DNA from 4 places in the Peribacillus sp. YIM B13482 genome. Region 1 is predicted to be linked to each of the others. Evidence: riboswitches for the same ligand, from Rfam matches in the RefSeq annotation. Region 1 holds a riboswitch; each other region holds the start of a gene.
The links. A riboswitch is a leader RNA that binds a small molecule or an ion and turns the genes downstream of it on or off. The one in region 1 is predicted to bind cyclic di-AMP.

Region 1 (7,486 bases):
TGTAGTCATTGGTTGACCTATATCAAAAAAAGGTGAAAATAAATCCCTGAAAAAGAATAGATTTACCATTGAAGTAAATATTATGGATATATGAATTTCGTCAAGAGGTGTATATTTTGCCAATTGAAAATCAAGAGCGAAAACAAATCCTTTTTGCTTTACTCGTCATAATTTTATATCTCTCTCCTCTACTCATCCTTGGAGAAAATGCACATATTCGTGTACATGATAATTTGGATTCCAACCTTGCCTGGTATAAAGTGCTTTCAGAAAGCGGTGAGTTATTTGGTTCAATAAACGCCAAAATTCCACAGATTATGAATGGGCTGCCCCGAAATGCGTTTGGCAGTGAATTCAGTATTATCGTGTGGCTTCATGCCCTTTTTCCGACAATGGTTGCATATGCAATAAGCCAGGCATTAACAAGATTTATTGCTTTCTTTGGTATGTATATCCTATTAAAAAAACATTTCATTACAGGGCGCCAATCGGGATGGATTAGGGTTGGAACATCCTTAGCCTTTGCCCTTACTCCATTTTGGCCATCGGGAATGCTCAGCACGCTTGGGATGCCGCTAGCCCTTTGGGCTTTTTTGAATATCCGCAACAAGGACCACTCGTGGAAGAATTATTTGGTCCTTACACTTTTACCTCTATATTCAAGCATCGTACTTGGCTTTTTCTTTTTCCTGGTTGCAATGGGCCTTCTTTGGATAACGGATGTGATTAGGAGAAAAGGTTGGAATTTAAGGTTTTTTCTTTCAATCGTTTATATGACCTTCATTTTTGGTCTTGTGGAGTATCGTTTGATTGCTTCTTTCATTTTTGATTCGGAGCCAAACAGCAGGGATGAATATTTTCACGCAAGGCTACCGCTCGAGTGGGTCATTAAGCTTACTTTCAAAAATTTCGTTCTTGGACATACGCATGTCATGACTGTACATGCGCTTATCATCCTGCCGATTACAGCTTTTGCCCTTTATATTATTTTGATCAAAAAACTGTGGAGACAGGAAAGGGTTTTTGTTTTTTTGTTCGGTTTGAATTTTATGCTCTCCGCATGGTATGCATTTTGGTTTTATAAAGGCTGGCTTCCTTTAACAGAAAGGTTCCATACCTTGGATACTTTTAATTTTGCCAGATTTCACTTTTTAAGGCCGATGGTGATTTACTTGGGGTTTGCCCTCGCCATAAAAATCATCTGGGAACACAGTGAATTTGCTAAGAAAACCCTTTTAATCTTCATTGCCGTTCAAATCATGGTTTTAATGGGTTTCAATGAAGAAATCACTAACAATAAAAAACCATCTTTTAAAGAGTTCTATGCAGAAAGCCTTTTTCAGGATATAGAAGAGCATATTGGCCTCCCACAGGAAGAATATCGGGTTGCAAGCATCGGTCTACATCCTGCTATCGCCCAATTTAATGGGTTTTACACGCTCGATAGCTATAACAATTTCTATCCGCTTACATACAAACATCAATTTCGTCAAATAATTGAAAACGAATTGGCAAAGAATAAAAACATCAGAATCTACTTTGATGAATGGGGAGGACGTTGTTACCTATTTGCCGATGAGCTTGGTAAGCATTATATGTTCAAAAAAGGCTCGAAGAAAGAGTTGGATAATTTGGAGATTAATGTAGATGCGTTTAAAGGATTAGGCGGCAAGTATATATTTTCTGCCGTACCAATCAACAACGCGAAGGAAAACGGGTTGGAACTGGATAGGATTTTCACAAAGAAAGGGACCGTTTGGAAAATTCATTTATACAGAGTCATTTGAAAAGGGGGGGATATTGTGAATTCACCGATAGTGACGATTGTTGTACCTTGTTATAACGAAGAAAGTGTTTTGCAGGATACCATTTCCCAGCTTTGTGGATTGGTGAGGGGTTTAGTCGAAGAAAATGTTGTGTCTGGTCAAAGTAAAATTCTATTGGTTGATGATGGAAGTAAAGATCAAACATGGAAGATCATATATAAGGAAACGATTAACAATGAATATGTTCGTGGACTAAAGCTTTCACGGAATGCAGGCCACCAAAATGCACTCCTTGCCGGATTGTTTACAGCCAAGGAAGCCTCGGATTGTGTGATTTCAATTGATGCAGATTTACAAGATGATATTCAAGTCATCCCTGAATTCATTCGGAAATTCACTGAAGGATGTGAAATTGTATATGGCGTCCGCCAAAAAAGGGACCTTGATTCATTTTTTAAACGAACATCTGCAACTGGCTTTTATAAAATGATGAACAAAATGGGGGTCAACCTTGTCTATAATCATGCAGATTTCCGGCTAATGAGCAAAAGGGCGATCGTGGAGTTGGAACGATTTGAAGAAACGAATCTTTTTTTACGGGGAATCGTCCCGCTTATTGGGTTTAAGACGGACTCTGTTTATTATGACCGCAAAGAAAGATTGGCAGGGGAAACGAAATATCCATTTAAGAAGATGGTTGCTTTTGCTCTTGATGGCATTACTTCCTTTTCAGTAACACCGATCCGGCTTGTATTATGGCTAGGATGTCTTTCCTTTTTCATTAGCTTACTTTTTGGGTCATACTTTTTATGGTTAAAGTTTTTTGGGCAGACCGAAACTGGTTGGACCTCATTAATTACCTCCATCTGGTTGATCGGCGGACTCCAGTTGATTGCTGTCGGCTTGATTGGGGAATATATCGGTAAAATCTATAATGAATCCAAACGCCGGCCTAAATATATTGTGGATCTGGATTTATTTAATCCGCTCGATTTAAATAAACGGGAGCAACTAGATAATGAACGGACAAGTATTGAAAAACTATCTAAAACACACTAACTCCTTTATCCGCTTTTTATTGGTTGGAATGGTCAATACAGGGGTTGGACTTTCCATCATGCTTTTTCTCATGAATGTTCTTGAATTATCTTACTGGATCTCTACCTTTTTCGGCAATGGTATGGGAGCAGTAACGAGTTTTCTGTTGAACAGGACTTTTACTTTTAGAAGCGATATAGATTGGCGGAGAGGGGTTGCCCGTTTCTTTTGCGTCATCCTGATTTGTTATTCCGCGGCTTATTCTTTAGGACAAGCCATTGCAGGATCCTTGGAAGCATCCGTTCATTTTTCCATTCAGCAAAATGTGGCTGTACTTATCGGAACAATCTTTTATACAGTACTGAACTATATTGGCCAGAAATACTTTGTCTTTAAAAAAAGCAATTTGGGAACAATTCAAGAAGGAAGGAACTGATTAGAATCAAAGAATGCCCCTTTGGATGGAAATCAAAGTGGATTTCAAGAAGCGAATTTTTGATTTTCAGCGTGGAGTTTATATATTGCAAACCTATCCAAGCGGGGGCAGATCCTTTTAATAAGAAAGGTGAACCGTTAATAAATTAGAGATTTAAACAGTTTCGTAATTCGGTAATTTTCCCTTTTAAGGACCCACCGTTTTTGTTCTTTCATTTCTTAAAAATTGATTGGGAAGTTTCTCTTTTTTAACAAGTTATTCACCTTTTTCCTACCTTCGAATCATGCACTTGGATGACTTATGTTATATACGTCAGAACAAAGCCTCACTTAAAATAAATTATTATTTTACTGTGCAAAATTTTCATTTACTTTTCCATTTCACGGGAGTATGATAATCAACAGTTTCGTATTTCTAAATCGCTTAAACCTTATGGTACGGGGGGTCCGGTATGGGATTATTTTAACAATCCAAGGGGTGAATCCTTTCAAGGTAGGGCTACTCTTAGGTCCGAATCCGACAGCTAACCTCGTAAGCGTTATATGAGAGGGAAGGTGGAGCTTGTTAGACAAAAAAGTGGATGTCTACAGGTCTATTTAGTTATGACTTGTGGGCATTTTTCCATTTTTTTTGTTTTTTCTATAGCTGGGTAACATAAACTTATAACTTAAAAATGGTGGTGAATTCTTGATGTTATCTTCTATAAAGAGGTTTTTGATCGGGAGACCTTTAAAATCAAATGCACTAGGTGATCAAAAGCTTAACAAAACCAAGGCTTTGGCGATATTATCTTCTGATGCTTTGTCTTCGGTTGCTTATGGACCGGAGCAAATATTAATCGTTCTGATCACGGTCGGTGCTGCGGCATTCTGGTATTCCATACCCATCGCCATCGGAGTATTGTTACTGTTGGCTGCATTGATCTTGTCCTATAGACAAATCATTTTTGCTTATCCTCATGGCGGGGGAGCCTATGTGGTTTCAAAAAACAATTTAGGTATCAATCCAGGGTTGATAGCTGGAGGATCCTTATTGGTCGATTATATTTTAACTGTAGCTGTAAGTGTTTCTGCAGGTACGGATGCTATCACGTCCGCCTTTCCCGGCCTTCATGCATATAATGTAGGCATAGCCATCGTTTTTGTATTTCTGCTTACCATCCTTAATCTAAGAGGGGTTACGGAGTCGGCCTCTGTTTTGGCCTATCCGGTGTATCTATTCGTTTTAGCATTGTTCATCTTGATTGGTGTAGGAATTTACAAAATCCTGACAGGAGGAGTCTCACCGGAATTACACGCGCCAATCGGGACTCCAGTAGCGGGCATCAGTTTATTCATACTGCTAAGAGCATTTGCATCAGGAAGTTCCGCATTGACAGGAGTCGAAGCGATTTCCAATGCGATTCCGAACTTTAAAGACCCAGCTCCGAATAATGCTGCAAAAACTTTAATAGCTATGGGTTCCTTACTGGCTGTATTATTTACGGGAATCGTATTCTTAGCCTACTATTTAAGCATTGTTCCTAGCGCAGAGGTAACGGTCGTCTCGCAGATTGCTGAAGAGATCTTTGGTCGGAATTTCATGTATTTCTTCATTCAAGGTACGACTGCATTGATCTTGATTCTTGCTGCCAATACTGGCTATTCCGCTTTCCCCTTGCTTGCGGTGAATCTTGCAAAAGATAAATTCATACCAAGGGCGTTTACGATTAGAGGGGACCGATTAGGATATTCCAATGGAATTATCATACTAGGACTTGCATCCATCATCTTAATAGTCGCATTTGGGGGACATACAGAAAATCTTATTCCACTTTATGCGGTAGGGGTATTTATTCCATTTACGTTTTCCCAGACCGGGATGATTGTCAAATGGATACGCGAAAAGCCAAAAGGCTGGATCATGAAATTAACCATTAATTCAATTGGTGCCACTATTAGTTTTATCGTCACGATGATATTCTTTTTAACCAAATTTACTCAGGTTTGGCCTGTTTTGATTTTTTTACCTATCATCATTTTAATTTTTCATCGAATTAGGAAGCATTATGAAGCAGTCGGAGACCAGCTAAGGATTACAACTTGTGAGCCCATCTTGCCAATAGAAGGGAATATCATTATTGTGCCTGTGGCCGGTATAACTCATGTGGTTGAGAACTCTTTAAATTATGCTAAATCTCTATCAGCACATCAGGTCATTGCCGTTTATGTTGCTTTTGAAAGAGAAGATGAAAAGAAATTTGAAGAAAAGTGGAAAAAGTGGCAGCCAGATGTTAGACTCGTCACACTAAACTCTTATTACAGGAGTATCATACAGCCATTAACTAAATTCGTGGATACAGTTGAACATAAAGCGAGTGAATCCAACTATAAAGTTACGGTAATAATCCCGCAATTTATTCCGAAGAAAGGCTGGCACAATATTCTTCATAACCAATCAAGTTTACTGATTAAGGCCTACTTGCTTTATAGAAGAAATGTAGTTGTTGCGACAGTTCCCTATCATTTGAAGAAGTAAGTTCCATCATCTAAGAAAAGAAGCAAACCTACATATGGTTTGCTTTTTTATTGGGCTCTGTTCGTATATTATTTATAATCTCATAATTAAAAAGACAGCACTACGGCTGTCTTTTTTCAAACTAACGCCCCCGATATAATAAGATCATTCATTAATAACTCATTAATTTCACAATAACTATTATTGCTCAGTAAGGTGCAAGGATACTTCATCTTTCATAACATATAGGCTACTGGATTTTGCATTTGCTAACTAGAGTATTTCACCATAATCATATTGGTGTTAGCCTGGGTAAATGCATGGTCATGATGTTAAGTATAACGGCAAGTTTAATGCTGCCATTCCTGTTGCCCGGCAAGCTGCGGTTTTACCGTTCTGGCCATCTCAATATGTGCAGTGGCAGCATCAATAGCGGAAGGCCATTCGGTTTAACAGCGGTTATGGAGTCTCTATCAACAACACTGATAGGAGCCATGCTTGGGGTCATGCTGGCTCTTGATTCACAAACTTTCATGATCATTTCGATGAATCTGAATACCTTCCCAGTATATTCTTTGTGACTTTTTATATAAAGAGAGAGGATGTAAAAGAAACAAAAAGTGGGAGGGGATTTGCTCCTTTTCTTTCTGACTCTCTTGTTCTCCCTCATCTTTATCGGAACGACGGCTGTTTATGAAAGTGATTATTTCAAGGTAGTGATGATTCGGAAATGGACATGCAACATCATAACATGGTGGGTAGCTGCAATTAATATCACTATCGTCAAAAAGGGCTGAGACTGCAGCCCTTTTTGTGTTGAACACTATTTCTGCGGGAACTGGATAAAATTACCGAGGTTCAATTCAAATAATGCGAACAACATATTAAGAGAATATAAAATGAAATTTCCGTTAGTACATACAAATATGGGGGTTGAAGATGGATATATTATTAGCTCTCTTGCCTGCATTATTCTGGGGAAGCATCGTTTTATTTAATGTGAAACTTGGGGGGGGACCCTATAGTCAAACACTAGGTACAACGATTGGCGCCTTGATTTTTTCAATTGGTGTTTATATTTTTGCCGATATCAAGTTGTCACTTTTGGTGTTTGGCGTCGGGATCGTTTCTGGATTGTTTTGGGCCGTTGGACAAGCTAATCAGCTTAAGAGCATTGATTTAATGGGTGTTTCCAAAACGATGCCGATATCAACTGGATTACAGCTCATTTCAACGACTTTATTCGGGGTCATTGTTTTTCACGAATGGTCTACTATGAAAGCGGTCATTTTAGGCGTTTTGGCACTAGTTTTCATTATTATAGGAATTGTCTTGACCTCCTTGGAAGATAAAGAATCAAAAGAGGGCAAATCGGGAAACTTGAAAAAAGGAATCATTATTCTCCTCATCTCGACGTTCGGTTATTTGGTCTATGTGGTCGTAGCCCGGCTTTTCAATGTTAATGGCTGGTCAGCATTGTTCCCTCAAGCGATCGGGATGGTGATAGGCGGTCTATTATTGACCTTTAAACATAAACCGTTTAACAAATATACGATCCGCAATATAATTCCCGGACTGATATGGGCTGCAGGGAACATGTTTTTATTCATATCCCAGCCCCGTGTTGGAGTGGCTACGAGTTTTTCCCTTTCTCAAATGGGCATAGTCATATCAACTCTCGGCGGGATCATCATATTACGTGAAAAGAAAACGAAGCGCCAACTAATTGGAATCGTTATAGGAATTATCT
Region 2 (7,486 bases), on a different contig from region 1:
TGGGCAAAGATGTTTTTCATGATAACCTTATCCATTCCAGCTGATGAAGCTAAAACGCCATTGCCTACATAAGGGAGATTCAATAATTCCAGCATCCCTTGTACTGTCCCGTCTTCTCCATTTGGTCCGTGAAGCAATGGGAAAATTACGTCATACCCTGTTGATTCACTATTTTCATCAGTTGAATGTGCCTGCAAGGCAAGAGGCGAGTTCAATTTGTCCGACGAAAAAGTCAAAGCCTCCACACTCTCGGCAGGCCCTGTTAACATCGGTCCATTAATCCATGAACCCTCTTTTGTTATGTAAATCGGATATATATCAAACTTTGCTAAATCGAGAGCCTTAATCACCGCTAAAGCCGTCTGCATAGAAACCTCATGCTCCGCAGATTTTCCACCATAAAGCAAACCAAGTTTAGTTTTCATGAGTTATTACCCTCCAATATTCTTTTAACCATGTTCATTGTATCATTTTACACTAAAACGGGAAAAGCGAAACTTCCATCATTGGTTCTTTTCCATTAATTACCAACAACGGAACACAGGTTAGATTCGCCACATCCTGTGGCAACACCTGTGCTTGCATATCCTATGCGTCGCATTCGGGCTTTACAGGCTGTTTTTTACACATATTTTTAAATTGCACTTTCATTTGATACCCTTCGACCATCATTTCCATCGATACCTTACAGCCTGTTAATGCGGGGAAAAGCGAAACTTCCATCATTGGTGCTTTTCCAATAAGGAATATAGGCCAAAGCCACAACTCCCTGTCTCCTGTGCGGCGTCCTCCCTTATCTTTTATGCAATAGATAGTAAGTCTTACACCTAAAAAAACAAAGATATCAAATAATCCAACCCACGCATCCGGAAATTGGGATCAGAATAATGATTCATTTTTTATAACACTTTCCCATACTTTTTCTTTTCGATTAAAGGTGATAAAAACATCCGGCTCCTTAATATTTCTATCCGAAAAGTCATCATGCATCTCATCCATGTTTAAATAATCCCCTACCACCCATGCCGGTATCTCAATCTTCGTTCTTGAGTACTTGACATGCCGAAAGGAAAAAATGAGCCCCTCTGCCATAATATGAGCCAATGAAGAAATGATTTCTGCAGGAATGGCCGTCAGCTCTCTTTTCTTTCTGATTCCAAGCCACGTCCTCTCCACTTTTAACGGCTCCAGCTTTAGCGGAATCAGACTCCCTAACATCATATAATATGTAGAAAGTGAACGAAAATAAATTTTGTTGAACCAGCCATCATCCTGGGCAAGGTACACAAATTGATTATTCAATTTACGGAAAAATGGAGGATCCAGATGGGTTTTTGCATGCCCTAAATATAAAAGTTCAGCTAATTCCCTTCCATCCAATTCATCCAGCCCTTCCTCTTCTTCAAAATCAATCCAACAGAAATCTCCATATGCCCGGACATTTTCTTTAACGAGCTTTGCAATATCCTCAGATGAAGCGCTATCGAGCAGGACATTCAAATTGTATTCCCCACCATCGAATTGATGTTTCAATAATAAGATGGAATCCAAGGTATATGGCAGCGAATAGACAAATTCGCGAAAATTGAGTCCATTAAAAAGGACAAACCGTTCGGAAGCCTGCATATGCATATATAAGATATCATTGTTATCATTCTTCATAACCTGGTCCCCTCCGAGCTCTCAATCAATAATGTTATTTTATCAAACTTTTGGGTTTTCAAGTAAGTTATATAACCCAGAATATTATTCATCATCTGCATCGTATGAATAATGTGAATACCTGAACTCTATAATCACCTACGGTTAAGGAACGAACTCGATAATTTTAAATATCCATAATAGTGAAAAATAAAGAGTTGGAGGAATTGACGACGGGTAAAATTGAATAAGGTTTTATCATTAATTCTTTTCATGAGGAAGCTTCCCTTTAAAAAACTTTTCGTTTGCACCTTCTGGCACGTCAAATATAAAGGATACGCTTTTCAAACACAAAAAATCCAGAGTGAAATATCACTCTGGATTTTTTGTATTAAGAAACTTGTTCTAATTCTTTATCGGAAGGAGGGTTGAATTGACCTTCCCATTTAGAGATGACGATTGCTGCAAGTGAATTACCGATAACGTTTACTACTGTACGTCCCATATCAAGAATACGGTCGATACCGGCAATAAATGCTAAACCTTCAATAGGAATACCAACTGTTCCTAATGTCGCTAAAAGAACTACGAAGGATACACCTGGTACACCCGCAATACCCTTAGACGTGATCATTAACACTAACATTAGCGTAATTTGCTCATAAGCACTTAAATCGATTCCGTACATTTGAGCGATGAAGATAGCTGCCAACGCTTGGTATAATGTTGAACCATCAAGGTTAAAAGAGTATCCAGTTGGAATAACAAATGTAGCTATATGTTTCGGACATCCCGCTTTTTCCATTTTTTCCATAAGTTTCGGAAGAACCGCTTCTGAACTTGCTGTAGAGAACGCAAGTACCAATTCTTCTTTTAGAAGTTTAATCAATGTAAAGATATTGAATCCTACAAATTTTGCAATAAGACCCAGAACGACAATTACAAAGAAAATCATTGTTCCGTATACAGAAAGCGCTAACTTACCTAACGGAATTAAAGATTCCAAACCGAACTTGGAGATGGTCACACCGATTAGTGCAAATACCCCAATAGGAGCAAATTTCATGACCATATTAGTTAGGTAGAACATTCCTTCTGCTGTACCTTGGAAGAAACGGAATACTGGTTTACCTTTTTCACCGATAGCCGCAATACTAATTCCAAACAATACGGAGAAGAAAATGATCGCTAACATATCGCCTTGTACCATAGCTTGTACTGGATTGGATGGTACAATGTGAACAAGTGTATCTACAAACGATTCATGCTGCTTAGTTTCTGCTGTATCAACATAAGTGGAGATATCAGTTTTTTCCAGATGATTCATATTTACGCCAACACCAGGCTGGAGGATATTCGCGGAAATTAAACCAACAGCAATCGCAATCATAGTTACCACCACAAAGTATGATATTGATTTAGCTCCTAGTTTACCTACTGCTTTTAAATCACCTACACCCGCAACTGCAACGATAAGACTTGATACAATGATTGGCACAACAATCATTTTAATCATTCGTAGGAAAATGTCTCCGAATGGCTGTAAAAAGTTTTGGGCCGTCTCATTACCATAAAAAATGGCACCAACGATAATCCCTAGAATTAAACCAATGAAAATTTGGCTAGCTAAACTTAACTTGAATTTCTTCATATACTTTCCTCACCTTCCATAAAGTCTTTGATGCAAAAACGTTTTGTCTCGGTAAGGGAAACAAGATACTAATAGAAAGAAAGTAATTTTTCTTTTTTTGAAAAACTCTGTCTTTACGCCGAAAAAAAAGACACTTCATGTGTCGATTTCATATTGGCGTGAATATTCACACATGTTCCCTTAAAGACGCTGACGAGGTTAGCTGTCGGGTTAGGAATTGGAAACACAATTTGCCCTTTCATTTCTGAATTCACCCCTAGTGGATTAAAATCCACAAAAATGGTTCCCCCGTTCTTGGAATAAGATTAAGCGAGTTAACTTATAATAAAATATTATACTAAAAAGGTTAATCTGTAAATGTTTATTCTCATCCATTTTAGAAAAAGTCTTTAAATATATCTGAATATTCTGCATTCTAGATGATTGCACCCAGTATTACACTTCCCGATTTTTAGTCATTTAAGCTATATGGATATATAAATAATAACTAATTTGACATCCCCTTTCTTTATGAAAGAAGCAGTTATTTTTCCAAAATGCCAAGTAACAGATACCTTACTTTTTCCCTAGAGGTGAATTTTTTATAAGTTGCAGTTTTCACTTTTTCAAATTGAATTGGGGTAATAAAATAAGAATGGTTCTTCGCTACCCTATTCGGTTCTAGCAGGATGACATCACCTACTGACGGTCCCTTTATTAGTTCCTGCTTACCTTCTGCTTTAAGCCCTTTTGAAATGTAGTGTTTATCCACATACCCTTTTTTAGTCAATTTGTAGACATGCGGCTTTTTTTGGTAATGCACTGCCTCGATGGGAATGGCGGGTACACCAGCTTTCTCATTGGTTATTACAGCAAGGTTGACTTTGGATCCCACCAACAAAGATTCGGTTTCTTCACCCTCCGGTTCGATTAAAGCCTGAAATGGAAATTTGTTATCCCTTTTTAGTGACGGCTCTTCTGCTGGATAGGAATGGATACGGCCTATCGTTCCTTTCAATGACTTTTTTAAATCAGAGGAACTTGCTTTTATAGTCATGCCCACTTTAGCTTTTTTCATCTCCTCTTCAGAGAAATTACCTTCAATTGCCATATTTGTTGAAACGATGGATATAATGGGGTTTTTCAGGTTTTTATTGATATTTTTAACTACACCATCAGCTTCACTCGTCGTTACAATCGCGCTAGCCTGCTCCTCAATTGAACTTAATTTAGCATCAAGCATTTTCACTTTTTCATTCAAACTGTTTTTTTCGAGTTCTTGCTTGTACATTTCTTGCTCAATGTTGCTTTTAATAAGATCTGAAGAGCTTGTTGTTATATTAATATCCAAGTTATTTTTCACCGATTCATCAATGACCGCTTTATCAGGATCACGGGTCAGGGCCCCTTGAGAAGCCCTTAACTTCCTAATATATTCGTCAATCCCTACAATTTCTCCCTCAGCAGCAGTTTTCTCCGCTTCCAAATTCGCTTTAAGTGCATCAAGTTCGGTTGTCGTATACTCAAACAACGAGGAGCCAGCCGCTACAGCATCCCCCTCTTTTACAAGGAATTTCTTAAAATCATTTTTCTTGGTTTCAAAATAGATATCGTACTCTTCTACAGGTTTAATTACCCCATTTGTTTGAATAGTATCCGTAATTGTATCTTTTTTTACCATTGACCAGTTTTCCACGAAAACAGTTCGTTCCGCTTTGCTTCCTTTTTTTTCAATAAGGTATATGTTGACGGTTATTAACACAATCGACGCAATAGAGACCGCTGTTATTTTCCATTTCCCACTCATTCTTTTCACCCGCCTTATACAAATACGCCCACTTGGATGTATGCTAAAAAGGCTTTAACAAACCACGTGGCCAGATAGAATAGAACAATCATTACAAGGACCAAATAATTATTTCGTTGTGAAAACTCCTTTAAATAGAAATATTGCAGGGCAATAATAAGAAATTGAAAAATGGTGATTTCGCTGAAAAAGTGAATAAAGTAATCACTTCTGAGAAAATACTGACCGATGACTCCCAATGAAAAAAGATTGGAATCATTGCCTATATCCATTAATACGAATAGAGGAATCAGTAATGCTTTTTCCAATAATTGCAACCCGAAAATGATCATTTGAACGATAACTAATTTTATGTATGGGATATCGGTAACGATCCAAAAGAAAAGGGCTGCTAAAAATATGTAAATGGATGGGTAGATAAGGCTTGCTATTATGTTGCCGCTCAATATCAGAAACTTTCCTGCTTCAAATTCATTAACACTCATCTTCGTGATTTCTTTAGAAAATGATTCAGAACCAATGCCAAAATAACCACCAATAGCAAATACTATAATACTAAGAAAATATAAAAATAGTAATTTCCATCCAAGCCGTGTGACTGCCTCTGCATTTTGCAGCTGATAACGACTTCGATGAGGCTCTAAAATGCCCTTTAACAATCTGACCTGGTACACCATATGTGTTCCTCCTGCAAAAAATGATATATCATCCTATATTTTATCTTATTTTGGAAACAATTGCAGAAATAAGGAATGAATGAAACAAAAAAAACACATACACTTACCCTTAACATGTAATCCTCCTCACCAATTTGGAGTTAATACCGATAAATGATGGCCAAGTACTTTAATTCGAGTAGGTGTTTGACTATAACTCTCTCCATCCATATCCACATCAAGTGGCCTCTTGTTTTCAATAGTCATGCTACCGGCCTGCACATAAGTCACACCAGACTCCGAGCTCAAATTTTCAATCCATGAACGTTTCATCGCTATTATTTCTAAAAATGCACCAAAGCTTGCGTTTTCCAAGATGGCAACGCCAAAGATCCCATCGTCTGGACTAACCATGGGAAAGGGGAGTAAATTAGTACCGATAAAACATCCATTCAAGACCAAAATCATGATTGCTTCCCCTTCAATGAAATTCCCATCATACTCAAGTTTATAGGAAAAGGGTGCATTATCACCAATCGTCCTTACTGCACTTAATAAATATCCTATCTTTCCGAACCTGTTTTTTTCCTGCACATCAATATTGCTTGATGCCTCAGTAATAAGCCCGATTCCCCAAAAGTTGGAGAAATAGTCATCGTTGGCCTGACCGATGTCAATTGAACGAACTTTTCCATTTACTATTGCCTCCGCAGCCTGACGAACATTTTGAGGAATCTTTAATGTTCTTGAGAAGTCATTGCAAGTCCCTCCAGGTAATATCCCAAACAACGGCCGCTTCCCAAGGGGTGAAAGGCCATTTACACACTCATGTACGGTTCCATCTCCTCCTAATACGAAAACTACATCCATGTCTTCACCATATTCCGAGCAGAATCGACATGCATCCCCTTTTTCCTTCGTTTGTAGAATAAGGAACTCATCAATATGAGGAGCTATTACTGGAAGACATTCCTCAAGATTCCTCTCGAGTTTATTGTTCCCGGCCTTTTTATTATAAATCAGCATTCCCTTTTTCCATCTCATGATTCTTGCCTCCATACTAATAAAAGAATTTTCCTACTACTTATACTTTTTCCTAAACCCCAGATTTTGAAACTCATACATAATCAAATATAGAAAAATTCATATGGCTTTGAACTCTAAGATATCAACAAAAAAAGAGGCTATACGCCCCTTTCTGTAATTCCTTCATATATTCGTCAAATATTCCTTCATCGTTAAGACAAGCTTTGAACACAAAGGACTTCGTTTTTCATTTTTTTCCAAAAACAACAAAAGGCTTTCCAAGATAATGGGACTTGGCCTAACTTTTGAAAACTCTTCTTGAATTGCCTTTAAAGCTTCCCTATTTTTACTTGTTTCCACTTCCAACATCCTGCTGATGATCGAATGGATTTCCTCTTTTGGGCTCAAATCCCGCAGTGAGCATTCTGGTATAGGAAATTGTTTCAATAATGGATCTTCCATGTTTTGCAGGCTTGCAATAATTGAATCCATACGGTTCAACATGAAGCTAGGTAACAACTCCACATCGAAAGCATTTTTTTTCCTGATCAATATTCCGATATATCCTTTGAAAAGTGAATCTAATATTATTGTGCAATCCGGCAGAAGGTCAGCCGAAAGTCCGGGGTATATCTCAATGATTTTACGCTTGAACCAAATCAATCCCTCTTCATGGATATAATGTAAAAACCGATCAAGTTCTTCGCTGATATGGAGCATTTGTTC
Region 3 (7,486 bases), on a different contig from region 1:
TAAAATGATGGATAATTACAAGGGTCATACAGATCCCCGAATTCTTCGTACGCGGCTTTTAATAAAAGAGGCTTTTATTGATTTGCTGCAGGAAATGGATATTGAGAGAATGTCTGTTAGCCGCATAGCGGAGCGCGCTACAATTAGCCGTGTTACGTTTTACCTCCATTATCGGGATATACCCGATATGTTAGAAAAAATGGCTGATGATATGATTGAAGATATTCAGCCCGCTGTGAACAGTCAGCCTGTGAACGAGGGTGCTGCCGACGATACGGATTTTGTAATGCTGGTGCGGATGCTTGATCATATTGCTAAACATGCTAAATTTTATAAAGTGATATTAGGTTCGAAGAGGGTACCTATCTTTACTGAACGCTTGTTAAATATGCTAACTGAAATAATAACTGCAAGGTTAGAGGTTTTGGGAAATGATTCTTTCTTTTATAAAGCAGGAATTCAAAAGGATATAGCTATTTGGCACGGATCTTCAGCATTGATAGGCACTATAGTTTCTTGGCTGCGAAACGACATGCCGTATACACCGCATTTTCTCGCAAAACAGCACTTCTTGCTCTACCATTTTCAAGATAAAAATTCTTAATTCGTTATAATTAGAATTCCTGGTATTTGTGGGCGATAAGAAAAGTCGTTCTTTTTAACGAAACAAGGTATGTAAAACAAATAATTTTTGGAAGATCTTCTTTACTGAATTTTTTCCAATATCGTGAGTTGGGTTATGATTTCCTGGATGCCTTCTTATTTGGTAAGTAAAGGGTTAGACTTGTTGTCAGTAAGTGCCTTGATGTCCATTCCATATCTCGCTTCCTTTCTTATGTTTAATGTGAACGGCTGGATTTTAGATAAATATATGACAGGAAGAGAAAATACCTGGAGCAGGATCCATATCATCTGACTCGAACTGCAACAATGTGGCAGGGAATGCATTGGCTACATGTTGAACAAGAGGAATAACAAGCTCTTAAGACTTTGAGCAGGCTTCCCCCTATGGGGAGTCTGCTTCATTTTATATATATGCATGGCTTCTACTCAGAAGCCATGGCCTTTACTTCTTGAAAAAATATAAATCCTAACATCGTCGAACATACTTGATAAAACGAATTATGTTATTCAATTTGGTCTTCTTTAATAGTTAGGACGGTTGTATAAAAAGTCAGAAAAATATAAAATATATTTAAGATTATTAGAGTATGTTCCTGTTACTATCGAATCATTACATTTTTTAGCATGAAATTACATTTAAAGAAAAGAGTGAGTTTAGTAATGAAAGACATTAAAAATATCTATTGTGTAGGTCGAAACTACGCTTTACATGCAAAAGAATTAAATAATGAAATCCCAACTTCCCCTTTTTTATTTTCAAAACCAACTCATTCACTTGCAGAAGCAAATGGCCAGTTAATTACGTTGCCAAGTAATCAGGGTTCCATTCACTATGAAACAGAACTTGTCATACATATCGCAAAGCAGTTCCAAACAGGAATGAAAGTAGATGAAATAGTTGATGCTATGGCCATTGGGTTGGATTTAACACTTAGAGATGTTCAAGCACAGTTAAAGCAAAAACAGCATCCTTGGCTTTTGGCTAAAGGATTTAAAAATTCAGCGGTTGTTAGTGATTTTATTCCATTTCAGGGTGTCGAAGCATGTGAACAATTAGATTTTTCTCTTTTAAAAAATGGAGAGCGTGTACAAGTCGGAAATATTAAAGACTTACTTTTTGATTTGCAAACGATAATCGAGTTTACAGCAGAGCATTTTGGGCTTGGAAAAGGAGATATTATTTTTACCGGAACTCCAAGTGGCGTCGGTCCTCTTTCAGATCAAGACAAGCTTTCACTAAACTGGGGTGGAAATGAAATTGGATCCTGTTCAGTCACACTATAACCATAAAGAAGAGCAGTCATTTTTGACTGTTTTTTTATTAAGTCCCCAGATGTCATTGCAACTAAATGGCAGGATAGAGTAGCTAATAAAGAGGTAATATCAGTACTCGGAAAATTAAATAAGGGAGCAAATGATGTAGAAAACCATTGGCTTTGTTGATAATAAGTCTAATATAGTAGTGAGGAATATAATTCACGTGATGGTATTCTAGTTCTAACGTCATTGGTCTGTTGTAATTATGTTTCCTGTATACAAAAATATCTGAAACAGTTTCTTCTGAATAGTCCATAAATCCTCTTTTTTTCATAAAGGCTCCCAGGCCTTTTATATTCCACGAACTCAATTTCCTTTGTTTGGATTGATAATAAAAACCATAATTAATGCATATCATTCTCAATGGTACTATTTTTGTGACTATGTTATAAGAAAATGACTACTTTTAAAAAAATGTCTAACACTATAATATTAGGTAAAGTTTAATAATCTAATGAAAATTATTGAATACTTGGAGGATATTTAAAATGAAGCACCTAGTTGTTAATGCACATCCAAACCCTGAAAGCTTAAATCACTCTATTTTGGAAACAGCAGTTCATGCATTAAAGAAAAATGGTCACGAAGTTGTTGTCCGTGATTTATATGCACTTGATTTTCAACCTGTACTGACACCAGAAGATACAGCAGCTATGAAAGCAGGAAATACTCCAAATGATATTAAAACGGAACAAGAATTTATTACGGATGCAGATGTTATAACATTTATTTACCCTATATGGTGGACTGGTCTTCCAGCAATTCTTAAAGGGTATGTAGACCGAGTATTTGCATTTGGGTTTGCTTATTCTGCTGGAGAAGAAGGTGTAATTAAGTTATTAAAAGGTAAAAAGGGTTTTATTATCAATACACATGGAGCGCCTAACGAGGTTTACGATAAGGTGGGTATGACAGCAGGCTTGAAAGTTACCTCCGACATTGGGATATTCGATTTCACTGGAATAGAACCTGTGGAACATTTACTATTCGGAAGTATTGGTTACCTTGATGAAGACTCATATAAAGGTATGTTAAAGAAAGTTGAAGATACAATTAATTCCCATTTCTCATGATCATATACAAATGTTGAAAAAAAGCCTGCTCACTACTGGGGAGTCTTGAAAGGTTTTGAACCACAGGTGCTTTATTAAAAGAAATTGCAGAGGCAGCTTTCTTTCTTTACAACAAAAGGGAAGCCCCCTCTTCAGAATGAGAAGAAGGGGCTTCCCTTTTGTGAAAAATTGCTTCATTAACCTTATGATCTCTTGTCTTAAGTAAAGGTTAATCTTATTTCCTTCAAATTAGGTTGGAGGAAAGCGCATAGTTCTGAATGAATAGAGCCGATGATTCTTTCGTAGGAATCATCGGCTTTTTACAATTAACCTGAAACTAATAGAAAGGAGAATTTTAAAAGAATTATCCCTCTCTCCTTCATTGACATCGCTTAGAAGCGGAGGACCTATCTTTTAGCCTCATTTAACTAATAAGGGCCTCCTACCTGAGTTTTTAATTCGCATACAGGCGATATTGGTCACTTAATGTATCTCCATTACCGTAAATATAGGCTTTTGAGCCTGATGTATAAGAAGAATCGTCGTACTTCCATTTGATTCTGAGACCCATGTACCCGCCTGCTCCATAGGTGTTCTCGCCATTCTTTTTAATATATTGCGAGAAACTGGTCCACGTCTTGGGGCCAACCACACCATCCACTATCAGATGGTTTTCTTTTTGATATTTCTTTACACCCGCTTCGGTTTTCGGCCCAAAAATCCCATCAACGTCAACCACTGCTGAATCAGTATAAAAACCCATGACATTGAGGATATACTGCATATTTTTGACTTCCACCCCATGAGTGTCCTTCCGCAAAATCGAGTTTTTATCCCAGCTTTGCGGGTGGTGAAATCCTCCGGCAGATGCTGAAGCAGTGGAAAAAGATATCCCCAGGACTATTGCTAATACTATCAAACAGGTAAGTAATTTCTTCAAAGCGCCATCTCCCTCTTTTTTATTTTCAATACACCTTACTAGTTCCCCTCAGATTTTATATTCCCCTTCCGACAAATGTCCTGTTTATTTTGAAACTGCTAAACAAACATAGTCACCAGTAGGACCACAAAATTGGATAAGTTGTACGAACAATAGAGAAAATCCTTAAAGCTTTAAAAGAAGATGCTAGCTCTTAATCATTGTGTTCAAAGGAGAAACAGATCATCTGATACCTTTTTACGCTGTTGGAGTATTTATCCCTTTTCCCTTATCCCAAACAGGAATGATGCTTAAATGGGTTAGAGAAAAACCTAAAGGTTGGATTCCAAAACTAATTATTAATTCAATTGGCGGGTTAATTAACTTTATCATCACAATGATGTTCTTTTTTTACTAAATTCCACAGGTTTTGTAGGTATTGGTATTTCTACCTATCATTATTTTAACCTTTCATCGAATTAGAAAGCACTATGAAGCTGTTGGCGATCTGTTGCGACTTACAACATGCGAGCCTTCTAACCTAAAATATATATATAAATTTTATAAAAATGATAATTCATGTAACTTAAACAGTATTATTTGATGGTTTCTAATTACCTCTCTAAATCTTTATCCAGTATAAAAACTTCAATTCTTTCACCTGTTTTAGTGCTAATATCACTATGGGAAGAAAGAACTTTACATCCAGTATGATCTTCAACTATTTTTTCGTAATCCTTAGTGTACATTTCACGAAGAAGCGAGCGCATTTTTTTTACAAGTTTTTTGCCGGAATTGTGACTGACAAGATGCTTTTCTTCCACAGTCAGGACCCCTTTAAAACGAGTAATCAACATGTCATTAATTATATATGTTTTTGCTTCCTGTGGTCCTCTGCCTATCAGATCACGCTGGAACTTAATAAATGCTGCACTTATTTCTGCTTCAAGTTTCTTTTTTGGATTTAACATAATGCCTCCATTTTATCTCGGGAATTTATGGGATTTATCATAATGCCCAACCTTAGTTATTGTCAATGTAAGTTTACAAACCTATAAAAAAATGTAATCACTAGAATTATTAAGTAAAGTTAGCTTTTGATGACTTATTCGGACTAAAATGACTTTATTTGGTCGATTTTGAATTAATATCGTGATTTTATGAGGTTTACAAACATTTAATGATGAGCGTAGAATAATCCACATAAATAACAATTTGATATCGGCCAAATCTCAAGAAATTGAGAACGGAGGACCCACTATTTTTGGGGTTAATTCTGCATTTGCAGAAGGGATGAGATACTCTTTCGCCATCCTACCCGTCAGCTAACTTCGTCGGCTAAAGCGAAGGAGGTCATAAGACCACCTTAATTCAGGAGGCTTTTTTTGTTATGTTTGTAGCAAGATAGCAACCTGTCATTTCCGTAGGTCTTTTTATTATGCCTATAAACGAAAAGGTGTCTTGGAAGACAGATCGCACAGAGAGCTGTAAAGCTTGCTGGGTGATAAGTAGACCAATGAGTACTTTTTCTCCAATTTTATATGTTTGCTTTGCAATTAATCCAATAACCGATGCGTGAATCGTATTTATTAACGCGGGGATATGGATAGCTACTGCATGGCTGCATACATGGGGAAAGAGTAAGCATTGGTCTATTTTTTTATGTTATCAACTGGCAGGCTTCTCTTCCCCAGAAAGAATGCAGATTGAAAATTAATAAGAGAAAGTACTAATGGGGTGGATTGTATGGGAAAAGTGCTGCTTGTTGGAAAAGGAAAATTATTTATATCTGTAAAGGAAAGTATAGGGGCCACCCACACGGATACAAGTAATGTAGAAACTGTAGACTATGATGAAGAATGGTTTAAGCCTACAAGAAACCTGAAGGAATGTGATGGAAAAATGGTTCATAAATCAGAGCAGGATAACTGTGTTTATCTATTCCCTAATTCTCTGTTTGATGGAATTAATCTTGTGAAAATATTTTCAGAGTTCAAATCTTATAGGTTTTTTGTTGTCACTCATGATCATCAATATTCTAGTCTATATAAAAAATGGGAGCTGATTTTGTCATCTTCAGTAAACCAGAATGTTACAGCTATAACTGGCTGCTAACAAGTGGAACCTAGTTTCTTTAAGAAACTCAAAGGGGGTGAGTACATTTTAGTTTGAAATTTTTATAGTTTGGAAGGAGAGACGTCAATGGATCTTATATCAGTTTCACTTACAGCTTTTTCATTCTTAACATTTTTTGGATTTATCCATTTTTGTAACAAAGTTATAGAAGAAAAAGGAGAGTAGAAACGATGTTTTTATTATTTATTGTTGGAGCACTTTCGTTGTATTTAATTCATGCTTTAATTTACCCGGAAAAATATTAATAGCTACAAAACGGAGGAAATGCAAATGGATTTTTTACAAATCGGTCTGGTATTGGCACTCGTCATTATCCTGGCAATACCACTGGCGAAATATTTAGCTAATGTTTATTCCCTTGAAACAACAAAACAAGATCGGATGTTTGGATGGTTAGAAAGGGGCATTTATAAATTATCTGGTATTAATACCGGTGATATGAACTGGAAGCAATATGTAAAGGCACTACTATTGAGTAATTTAGTCATGTTTATTATTTCGTACATGATCATTCGATTTCAAGGAATTTTACCGGGTAACCCAAGTAAGATAGACAACATGGATCCATTATTGGCATTCAATACTGCTGTAAGCTTCCTTACCAATACCAATTTACAGCACTACAGCGGGGAATCGGGACTTTCTTATTTATCGCAAATGGTCGTCATCATATTTTTGATGTTCACGACACCAGCTACCGGTCTTTCGTTATGTATGGCTTTTTTCAGAGGCCTGACCGGGCAGTTCAGTATGGGGAATTTTTATGTGGATTTAATTCGTTCCATCACCCGGGTACTACTGCCGTTATCTATCTTAATCGGTCTTGTCCTAGTATCTCAAGGGGTTCCGCAAACCCTTGATCCTACGGCCATTGCAACTACATTGGAAGGTGCGAAGCAGAATATTGCACGTGGGCCAGTAGCTGCGTTAGAGTCTATTAAACATTTAGGGACAAATGGCGGTGGATTTTTTGGTGTCAACTCGGCACATCCCTTTGAGAATCCTAATGGTTTCACCAATATATTAGAGATTTTATCAATGTTTCTGATACCTGTTGCCCTTCCATTAACGTTTGGATATATGGCAAAAAACAAGAAATTAGGTTGGATTCTTTTTTTAGCAATGGGATTAATGTTCCTTGTGTTCTTAGGTGTTACGTATTTCAGCGAACAAAATGGAAATCCAGCATTAGAGAGAATAGGGATTTCTCAAGAGAATGGAAGTATGGAAGGGAAGGAGGTGCGGTTTGGAATCGCACAGAGTGCCCTTTTTACAGCCGTTACGACAGCAGCTACTACAGGTACAGTCAATAATATGCATGATACGCTTACTCCACTTGGAGGATTAGTGCCATTGGCAGAGATGATGTTGAACTGTGTGTTTGGCGGTGATGGAGTAGGGACGGTCAATATTCTTATGTACGCAATAATGGCTGTAT
Region 4 (7,486 bases), on a different contig from region 1:
TTCCCTTGCAGCCCTTGCATCATTTGCATTTGAACGGCCTTTGCACGGTTCGGTTCGTCGTTCAATAGTGTCAGTTTTATCTTGCCATTTTCAACCTGCAGCCAGCCATCTGTATCATTTTCAATCATTTTCCCCTGTGAAAATTCCTCAGCAGCCGTTACTTGAAAATCCGCTTGTTTCAATGCTTTAACCATAGCTTCATTACTGCCTGTAACAACGATTTTCAAATCACTCGCTTCTGTATCGAAAATAAAATACATGAGCGTTAAAATGAGCAATGGAGCGAGGAAAAATAAAGCGAGCGTCCTTCGATCCCGGCGCATCTGCTGTGTAATCCGCGTAACAAGAGAGGCAATTCTCATTTTAGGCCACCTCCAATCCTTAAAAAAACATCATCAAGCGTTTCCGCTGCATATTGTGTTTTTAAAGCCGCCGGGGTTCCTGATGCGATGATTTCACCCTCACGCAGCATCGCCAGTTTATCGCATCGTTCCGCCTCATCCATCACATGCGTCGTGATGATGATCGTCTTATGATCTTCATTTCTTAAACGCTCAAGTTCTCGCCAAATGGATCGTTTCAGCAAAGGGTCCATTCCCACTGTCGGTTCATCCAAAATGAGAATCTCCGGATTTTGGATGAGTGCAACCGCCAGTGACAGACGGCGTTTCATCCCCCCGGAATAATACGCAACCCGAACGTTCAAGTCACTCGTCAACTGTACGATTTCAGCTGCATATTGAATCCGTTCCCTTCGTTCCTTTTTCGAAAAACGGTATAGCTTCGCAAAAAACTCGAGGTTTTCAGCCCCCGTCAGATCTGTATATAAAGCATCGGATTGTGCCATATAGCCGACATCCATTAACAGTGCTTCATTTGGCACTTCATGATCCAGAACCGTGACTTTACCAGCATCGGGCTTAATCAATCCGACAATCATTTTAATCAAGGTCGTCTTTCCGCATCCGGATGGACCTAACAAGCCAAAAATTCCACTTTTTTCAATATTCAGGCTCAATGGCTGAATGACCTTTTTATGATGAAAACCCTTAGCAATTCCTTCAATAGAAATCGCATTTTTCATTGTACACACATCCTCCCTCTTTAATTAACACGGTGTTGAGTGTATCATCATTCTAAGGTAGCTTTTAGTCTAATACAATCAACACATTTCGAAAAATGTTTAGTGAGGAGACATTCAATGGCGGAATTTCATGAGGATATGGTACAGAAGAAGAAAAAGCAGATACAACATCATTTTATTGCACTCGTTGAAACAGAGGGGTTCCCACATGTCTCAGTGAAGAAAATTGCAGAGCGCGCCAACATTAATCGGGGCACATTCTATTTGCATTACACAGATAAATATGAATTGATGGATCACTTACAGCAGGAATTGTTAAATGAACTTCAAACTCGAATTACTGCCATTTTGCCGAAAGAGGCTTTTTTGGCCCTCCATCAACAACAACTTTACCCGCCTTTCGTAGCAATTTTTCAATTCATCAGTGAACATGCGCACGCATTAAGGGCCATTCTTGGAGATAAGGGAGATCCTTCTTTTGCAAAAAAAATAAAGCTTGTGTTCGGTGAAGTACTATTGGAGCGTTTGATCAGCCAGCATCCAGCAGCTAAAGATGAAGCATTCCGCATGTATATGCACGCCTTCATGACATCTGCGATTTTAGGCGTTATACAGGAGTGGCTGGAGAATTGCGAAGAGCAAACGGCGGAAGAAATGGCGAAAATTCATTTTCAAATCCTGAACTTCATCAGCCAATTACGGACATTCATTCAATGAATTTTTATAAAGGCATGTTCCATTTACATGCCTTTAGGATAATAAAATGGGATAATCCCCCTTTAAACTTACATCTTTTCCCCCGCTTTGACCTCTCCCCTTCCAACCTGATAATACCTGCTCTTCGAGGCCTTCATACTAAGCATGGACAATAAAATGGATATAGCAAGCATGATCATTGAACCTGAAATCACCACGAACCGAATCGAAATGAACTGAACTGAAACACCAACAATTACGGTAGTGATGATGATCAATAAAGCTTCTAACAAGCCAAAAACACTTCCGACCCTGCCCATGATTTCCACGGGAATATTATTTTGATAAAAGGTTTGAAAGCCTGTGTTGGCAAACGCCAATGAAAGGGCAATGATGAAAAAACCGATGGCGGCCATTGAAAAGGAATTCGAAAAGGCATAGACCATATAACCTATCGAGACAAACAAAGATCCAAGACCAATCATGTACGAGATTTGCACTTTACTGATGAATACGGCATTGACTATAGCACCCGCAATGATACCTGCTCCGGCGATGCTTACAAGGAATCCGTAATCGCTGTCCGACAAAAGGAGTATGGCCTTGGCAAACGCTGCTTCTTGGGAATCGATGGCCGTTTCCATCACCACCATGCAGCTGAATAAGAAATAAATAAGCATAATTTTCAAAACAAAAAAACTCATTCAAAATTAAATGAGTTTGAAAGCAAAACAAGATAGGAATTTTTCGCTCAGCGTTCCCGAATAAGACACAGGAATGACATAATTGAATACCGTTAAATGAATGTTTGGATTCAGTTGATTTACTTTAGGGAAAACAATTTTAAAAACGGATTCTTTTTCTTATCCGTTATCCTTAACTCATTCATTATGATTTGGTCCTCATGATCGGCTATCCATTTCCTTAGTGCATCTTTATCCTGGCATTGTGTTAAATATGTCTGGCCACCCTTGCCTGTAGCGTTAATAACATATCTATTGAACGTCTTCTCCATAATTGCCCGCCTTTTTTATAAAATGTCTGAAACCTTTAAATACGAATGCAATGACTTTTTCTTTATGCTTTTCAAAAGAAAAATAATTTATATATATTAATAACATTGATTGGCAATGACCTGTTCAGCTAGAAAGTGTTGAATCAAGTACACCGAAACTGTTATCATAATCGGATTAATCGAACCTATCATAATGTGCTAACTAATATTTGTCAATACGTTTTATCAATGTAAATAAAACGTAAATTTTCAGTTTTATTAAAGAAATATTTTTTTACAATTTAGGGGTTTACAACTGCTAAATGTTGGGAGTAGAATACGTTTATCAATTTAATACATTTCGGCCAAAACTCAAAGGAATTGAGTACGGAGGACCCAATCATTTGGGGTTAATTCTGCCATGCAGAAGGGATGAGATCAGCTCTTTCGCCATCCTACCCGTCAGCTAACTTCGTCGGCTAAAGCGAAGGAGGTCATAAGACCGCCTATTTCGGGAGCTTTTTTTTGCACGCTTTTTGTGACAAAATAGCTGTTCGATGATTACGCAGGTCTTTTTATTATGCTAAAAAAGGATTTGATAAAAGGATTGATGGTTAAGATATTCATACAGTTTTACACATGTCATTTTTAGGTAGGGATGATCAATTGATAAAAGCAAAAAATTTATTGGATCCGCCAAAAATCCTTGTACTCGGCTTTGCCACCCTGATACTTATTGGGGCCTATTTGCTGACCCTGCCGATTTCCACTGAAAATGGGAACGGCCTTGCTTTTCTGGATGCTTTATTCACCTCAACCTCCGCTACATGTGTAACAGGACTAGTCGTAGTGGATACGGGAACGACCTTCACCACTTTTGGTGAATTGGTCATCTTAACACTGATTCAGATAGGCGGCTTAGGATTCATGTCATTTGCGACGTTTTTCTTTTTCCTTTTAGGCAAAAGGATTTCTTTAAAAGGCAGGTTACTCTTGCAGGAGTCCTTAAATAATCTTTCCATGGCAGGTATAGTCAAGTTAGTAAAACGGCTTTTAATTTTCACGGCCATCATTGAAGGCTTGGGTGCCCTTATCTTATCGATTCGCTTTTCTTTTGACATGCCAATCGGCAAAGCGATCTATTACGGGGTTTTTCATTCCATATCGAATTTCAATAATGCCGGTTTTGATTTAATGGGAGAATTCAAGAGTTTGACCCCTTATGTATCGGATCCATTCGTAACCCTTACGGTCGCCTTCCTGATCACGTTTGGCGGAATAGGTTTTATCGTGATGAATGAACTATACGAATATCGTGATACCCATCGTTTATCTTTACATACGAAGGTTGTTCTGATGACTAGCCTGACACTTACAATCGCCGGCGCAATTTTAATCTTTTTATTCGAGTTCGGTAATGCCAAGACATTGCAGCCTTTATCTTTCATGGGTAAAACGTTATCGTCTCTATTTCAATCGGTTTCACCAAGGACGGCCGGCTCCAATACGCTGAATATCCCTGATTTGACTCAACCCACAATACTGCTCATCATTTTCTTGATGTTCGTTGGGGCTTCACCCGGATCGACTGGCGGCGGGATTAAAACAACCACATTTGCGACGCTTATCGGAACGGTCTGGTCACAGATTAAAGGAAAGGGTGATGTGGTATTATTCCGGCACCGCATTGTGAGTGAAACGATCTTTAAAGCATTATCCGTTACATTCATTGGCGTATTCATGGTTTCAATCATTTCCATTCTGCTGACCATCACTGAAAGCGGAAGTGACTTCTTGATGATTTTATTTGAAGCCACTTCAGCATTTGCCACCGTGGGACTTTCAATGGGTTTGACCCCCGAATTATCACCGGTTGGCCGGATGCTCATCATTTTCACGATGTTTGCAGGCCGTGTGGGTCCTTTGACTTTGGCCTTCGCCATCGCTATGAGGCGCAAACCAGATCCGTTCCGACGTCCAAAAGGGAAAATCATGATTGGTTAAACATAAATGAAGGAGTGTAAAAGATGGGAAAAAGACAATATGCCGTGATTGGTTTAGGCAGATTCGGAACCAGTGTGGCCCATAGATTATATTCGGCTGGCCAAGAGGTATTGGGTATTGATATCAGCGGGGAAAGAGTCGAGAATGCGGAACTGAGCGTTACCCATGCAGTCATTGCGGATACGACTGAAGAAGAGACATTGAAATCCATTGGAATCCGCAACTTCGATTGTGTCATCGTAGCCATCGGAATTGATATGCAATCAAGCATTTTAACTACCTTGCTTTTAAAAGAGCTTGGGGTCAAAAAGGTGATTGCCAAGGCCCTTAATAAAAATCATGGTCAGGTGCTCACTAAAGTTGGAGCCGACTGGGTCATCTATCCTGAGAGGGATATGGGGGAACGGGTCGCGAACCAGCTTCTGTCCCCTAACATGCTGAACTATATTGAACTCTCTAAAGAATACAATATCGAGGAAATCATAGTCCCCATGAGCATGAAGGGAAAAAGCCTCAGGGAGCTGGATTTACGCGCAAAATATAATATCAGCGTCATTGCCATCGTGAGTAATGGGGAAATTATCATAGCACCATCACCCGATCAGGATATCCATGAAAAAGATATGCTTTTAGTAGTTGGCAATAAAGAAGATCTAGCCGTCTTTGCAAATATTGAATAATGGATCCCCTTCTCGTTTCCGGTTCTGGCTGTATGAAGATGAACTAAAATCAGCCGATTAAGAATGATTCATCATAGGACTTCGTGTCATATATATCGATTCCTATAAATTCCCTGCAGTCAGGATCTGAAAAGAGAAACACTAATTTCTTGGCATCAGGATGAGTAACTGACCGTTTTACAAGTACATCATTCAATCTTAAGGAATAATAGCTTTCACCATCAGCTGTAATTCCTATTGTGAATGTAGGCATCTCATCAGCCAGACCTTTAATTTTCAAGGCTGTTTTACCTTCCAATTCAATTCCTATGATTGGAATGCCTTTGCCGAAATCCAGAATGATATCCTCGTTAAGCGGGAGCTCGTCCGTTTTTGTAATGGTGTGCTTCAATGGTTCGGCTAAATAGATATAGCCCATACCCGCATCATCATCAAATGTCATATGCCTTTCCATAGTTCCACCTCCCTTTTCTGTAGCGGTTTCATTTTTATGTTTACCCATTCAAGAAGGCCGCTTTATGGCGGTCTTCTTGAATGGATTTTATACTTTTTTCACTAAAACGAACATTCCCCTGCCATGAATACGTATGTATTATTTAATGGTATTGATGGCTTGGGCAAGAGTGGATTTTATCATCACTTTATCAAAAGGCAGTTGAAGCTTAACAGCAGTCTTGGCTATTTCCGGCCGAAGTCCTGAAAGGGTTGTCCGGATTCCAATCAAAGTTAAGGATTCAATCAATTGTGACAGTTGGTGGGCGGATACACTATCTATTGCATGGACTCCCGATAGGTCAATGAAAAGCCTGGTGACATTTTTTTCAGCGCATTTTTGTAATGTGTTTTCAAGCAAGGACATGCCTCTCGCCGTGTCAATATCACCGATCAGGGGAAGCAACGCCGTGTTATCTTTAAGGGAAATGATAGGCGAGCTCAATTCATCGATCGTTGCCTGCTGGGCTTTCATAATTTTATTGGCATATCTATGATTCGCTTCCGTAAACCGCTCCATCACTTCACTGAGCACCTTGACCACTATCCGGTACCAGGAGTTTATTTCCTCCTGTGTATGTTGATCTCCATGCAATGCCACGAATTGATCAATATAACCCAAGTATTGCTCTTGCGTTCGAAAGAACTCCCTCAATATAAAATAGATGGGTGTGTTTAAATGCTGCTCATCCTGACCGATATCTTCAATCCACTCACCAAGATGCTCAAAGTATTCCCTTTCCTCTGTATCAAAGACCTGAAAGAAACGTAAATGGAATTCATTATTTTGTTGCTTAAGCTTTTTAATTACTTCGGGATCAGGTGAGCTATAAACCCCCGCCTTATCATTTTTATTCAATGTTGCGTACCAATCCTCAGTCAATTGTGCTGCAACACCTAATAAAAATGAATATAGTTCTTTATTTCTGTGCATAAATTCCCCACCTATTTATTTTTTTATCATCCCAATTGGTCTCAGCAATCGATAAATCATCGCTACTGGAAGACTGAAATCAGCATTGTAAGGGTATTGAAAGTTAACGATTCAATCAACAAAGGAAGCATCGAAGATCCCCCCAATGGTCCCCTCTTTCCATTTACCTTCCCAGCTATTTTTGAAACCATACAACTGCCGATTTTTTAAAAAAGGATTCTTAAAAACATCCATCTATTATTCTGGTCATTTTATTGTTATAGTTTGCCATTTTTATTTTTTGTTAACAATTTAACCTTCATCCAAACCATTTTCTTTTCACGTGAAAAAAGGACCTGCTCCCAGTTCCTCCGTTTAGTGGCATTGAGCCGCACTATCCATAACCTTTAAACCATCCGATCACCATTTCGCCCATCTAATGATCATTACTTTTTCATAAATAAAGCCGTCCATAAACCTTGCACCCCAAAGGTTTCATCAGATTCTTCCTTTTTCCTCATTTTACGTATTTCCACCACTTCAAATTCCTTGAAAATCATTCTAAGTTTTTCTTCAGTAAAACCTAATCCGCCTTTAAGACTTCTTTGCCTATATACCTCCCA

Region 2: linked by a shared signal. The riboswitch ahead of ACFX4L_RS20265 (cation:dicarboxylate symporter family transporter) and the one ahead of ACFX4L_RS18260 (APC family permease) in region 1 are both predicted to bind cyclic di-AMP.
Region 3: linked by a shared signal. The riboswitch ahead of ACFX4L_RS16955 (hypothetical protein) and the one ahead of ACFX4L_RS18260 (APC family permease) in region 1 are both predicted to bind cyclic di-AMP.
Region 4: linked by a shared signal. The riboswitch ahead of ACFX4L_RS16300 (TrkH family potassium uptake protein) and the one ahead of ACFX4L_RS18260 (APC family permease) in region 1 are both predicted to bind cyclic di-AMP.

What each region holds. Positions count from the first base shown of each region.
Region 1 covers NZ_JBHZPF010000042.1:35,824-43,309, forward strand. The annotation lists gene ACFX4L_RS18245 (DUF6044 family protein) at 117-1,787, shown strand; gene ACFX4L_RS18250 (glycosyltransferase family 2 protein) at 1,803-2,825, shown strand; gene ACFX4L_RS18255 (GtrA family protein) at 2,785-3,240, shown strand; cyclic di-AMP (ydaO/yuaA leader) riboswitch at 3,651-3,794, shown strand; gene ACFX4L_RS18260 (APC family permease) at 3,931-5,757, shown strand; gene ACFX4L_RS18265 (hypothetical protein) at 6,003-6,317, shown strand; gene ACFX4L_RS18270 (hypothetical protein) at 6,369-6,533, shown strand; gene ACFX4L_RS18275 (RhaT/GlcU family sugar-proton symporter) at 6,676-7,486, shown strand, end outside.
Region 2 covers NZ_JBHZPF010000052.1:5,165-12,650, reverse strand. The annotation lists gene ACFX4L_RS20275 (D-alanine--D-alanine ligase) at 1-425, opposite strand, end outside; gene ACFX4L_RS20270 (hypothetical protein) at 880-1,662, opposite strand; gene ACFX4L_RS20265 (cation:dicarboxylate symporter family transporter) at 2,033-3,292, opposite strand; cyclic di-AMP (ydaO/yuaA leader) riboswitch at 3,465-3,614, opposite strand; gene ACFX4L_RS20260 (efflux RND transporter periplasmic adaptor subunit) at 3,816-5,078, opposite strand; gene ACFX4L_RS20255 (hypothetical protein) at 5,093-5,755, opposite strand; gene ACFX4L_RS20250 (diacylglycerol/lipid kinase family protein) at 5,882-6,778, opposite strand; gene ACFX4L_RS20245 (TetR/AcrR family transcriptional regulator) at 6,944-7,486, opposite strand, start outside.
Region 3 covers NZ_JBHZPF010000037.1:5,210-12,695, forward strand. The annotation lists gene ACFX4L_RS16925 (TetR/AcrR family transcriptional regulator) at 8-604, shown strand; gene ACFX4L_RS16930 (fumarylacetoacetate hydrolase family protein) at 1,285-1,908, shown strand; gene ACFX4L_RS16935 (NAD(P)H-dependent oxidoreductase) at 2,430-3,014, shown strand; gene ACFX4L_RS16940 (peptidoglycan-binding domain-containing protein) at 3,448-3,933, opposite strand; partial or broken gene ACFX4L_RS16945 (amino acid permease) at 4,124-4,447, shown strand; gene ACFX4L_RS16950 (Na-translocating system protein MpsC family protein) at 4,527-4,883, opposite strand; cyclic di-AMP (ydaO/yuaA leader) riboswitch at 5,126-5,267, shown strand; gene ACFX4L_RS16955 (hypothetical protein) at 5,659-6,027, shown strand; gene ACFX4L_RS16960 (potassium-transporting ATPase subunit F) at 6,219-6,293, shown strand; gene kdpA (potassium-transporting ATPase subunit KdpA) at 6,319-7,486, shown strand, end outside.
Region 4 covers NZ_JBHZPF010000034.1:34,882-42,367, forward strand. The annotation lists gene ACFX4L_RS16275 (ABC transporter permease) at 1-362, opposite strand, end outside; gene ACFX4L_RS16280 (ABC transporter ATP-binding protein) at 359-1,084, opposite strand; gene ACFX4L_RS16285 (TetR/AcrR family transcriptional regulator) at 1,202-1,801, shown strand; gene ACFX4L_RS16290 (MFS transporter) at 1,870-2,460, opposite strand; gene ACFX4L_RS16295 (hypothetical protein) at 2,604-2,795, opposite strand; cyclic di-AMP (ydaO/yuaA leader) riboswitch at 3,128-3,270, shown strand; gene ACFX4L_RS16300 (TrkH family potassium uptake protein) at 3,441-4,778, shown strand; gene ACFX4L_RS16305 (potassium channel family protein) at 4,802-5,458, shown strand; gene ACFX4L_RS16310 (hypothetical protein) at 5,508-5,912, opposite strand; gene ACFX4L_RS16315 (STAS domain-containing protein) at 6,051-6,884, opposite strand; gene ACFX4L_RS16320 (class I SAM-dependent methyltransferase) at 7,310-7,486, opposite strand, start outside.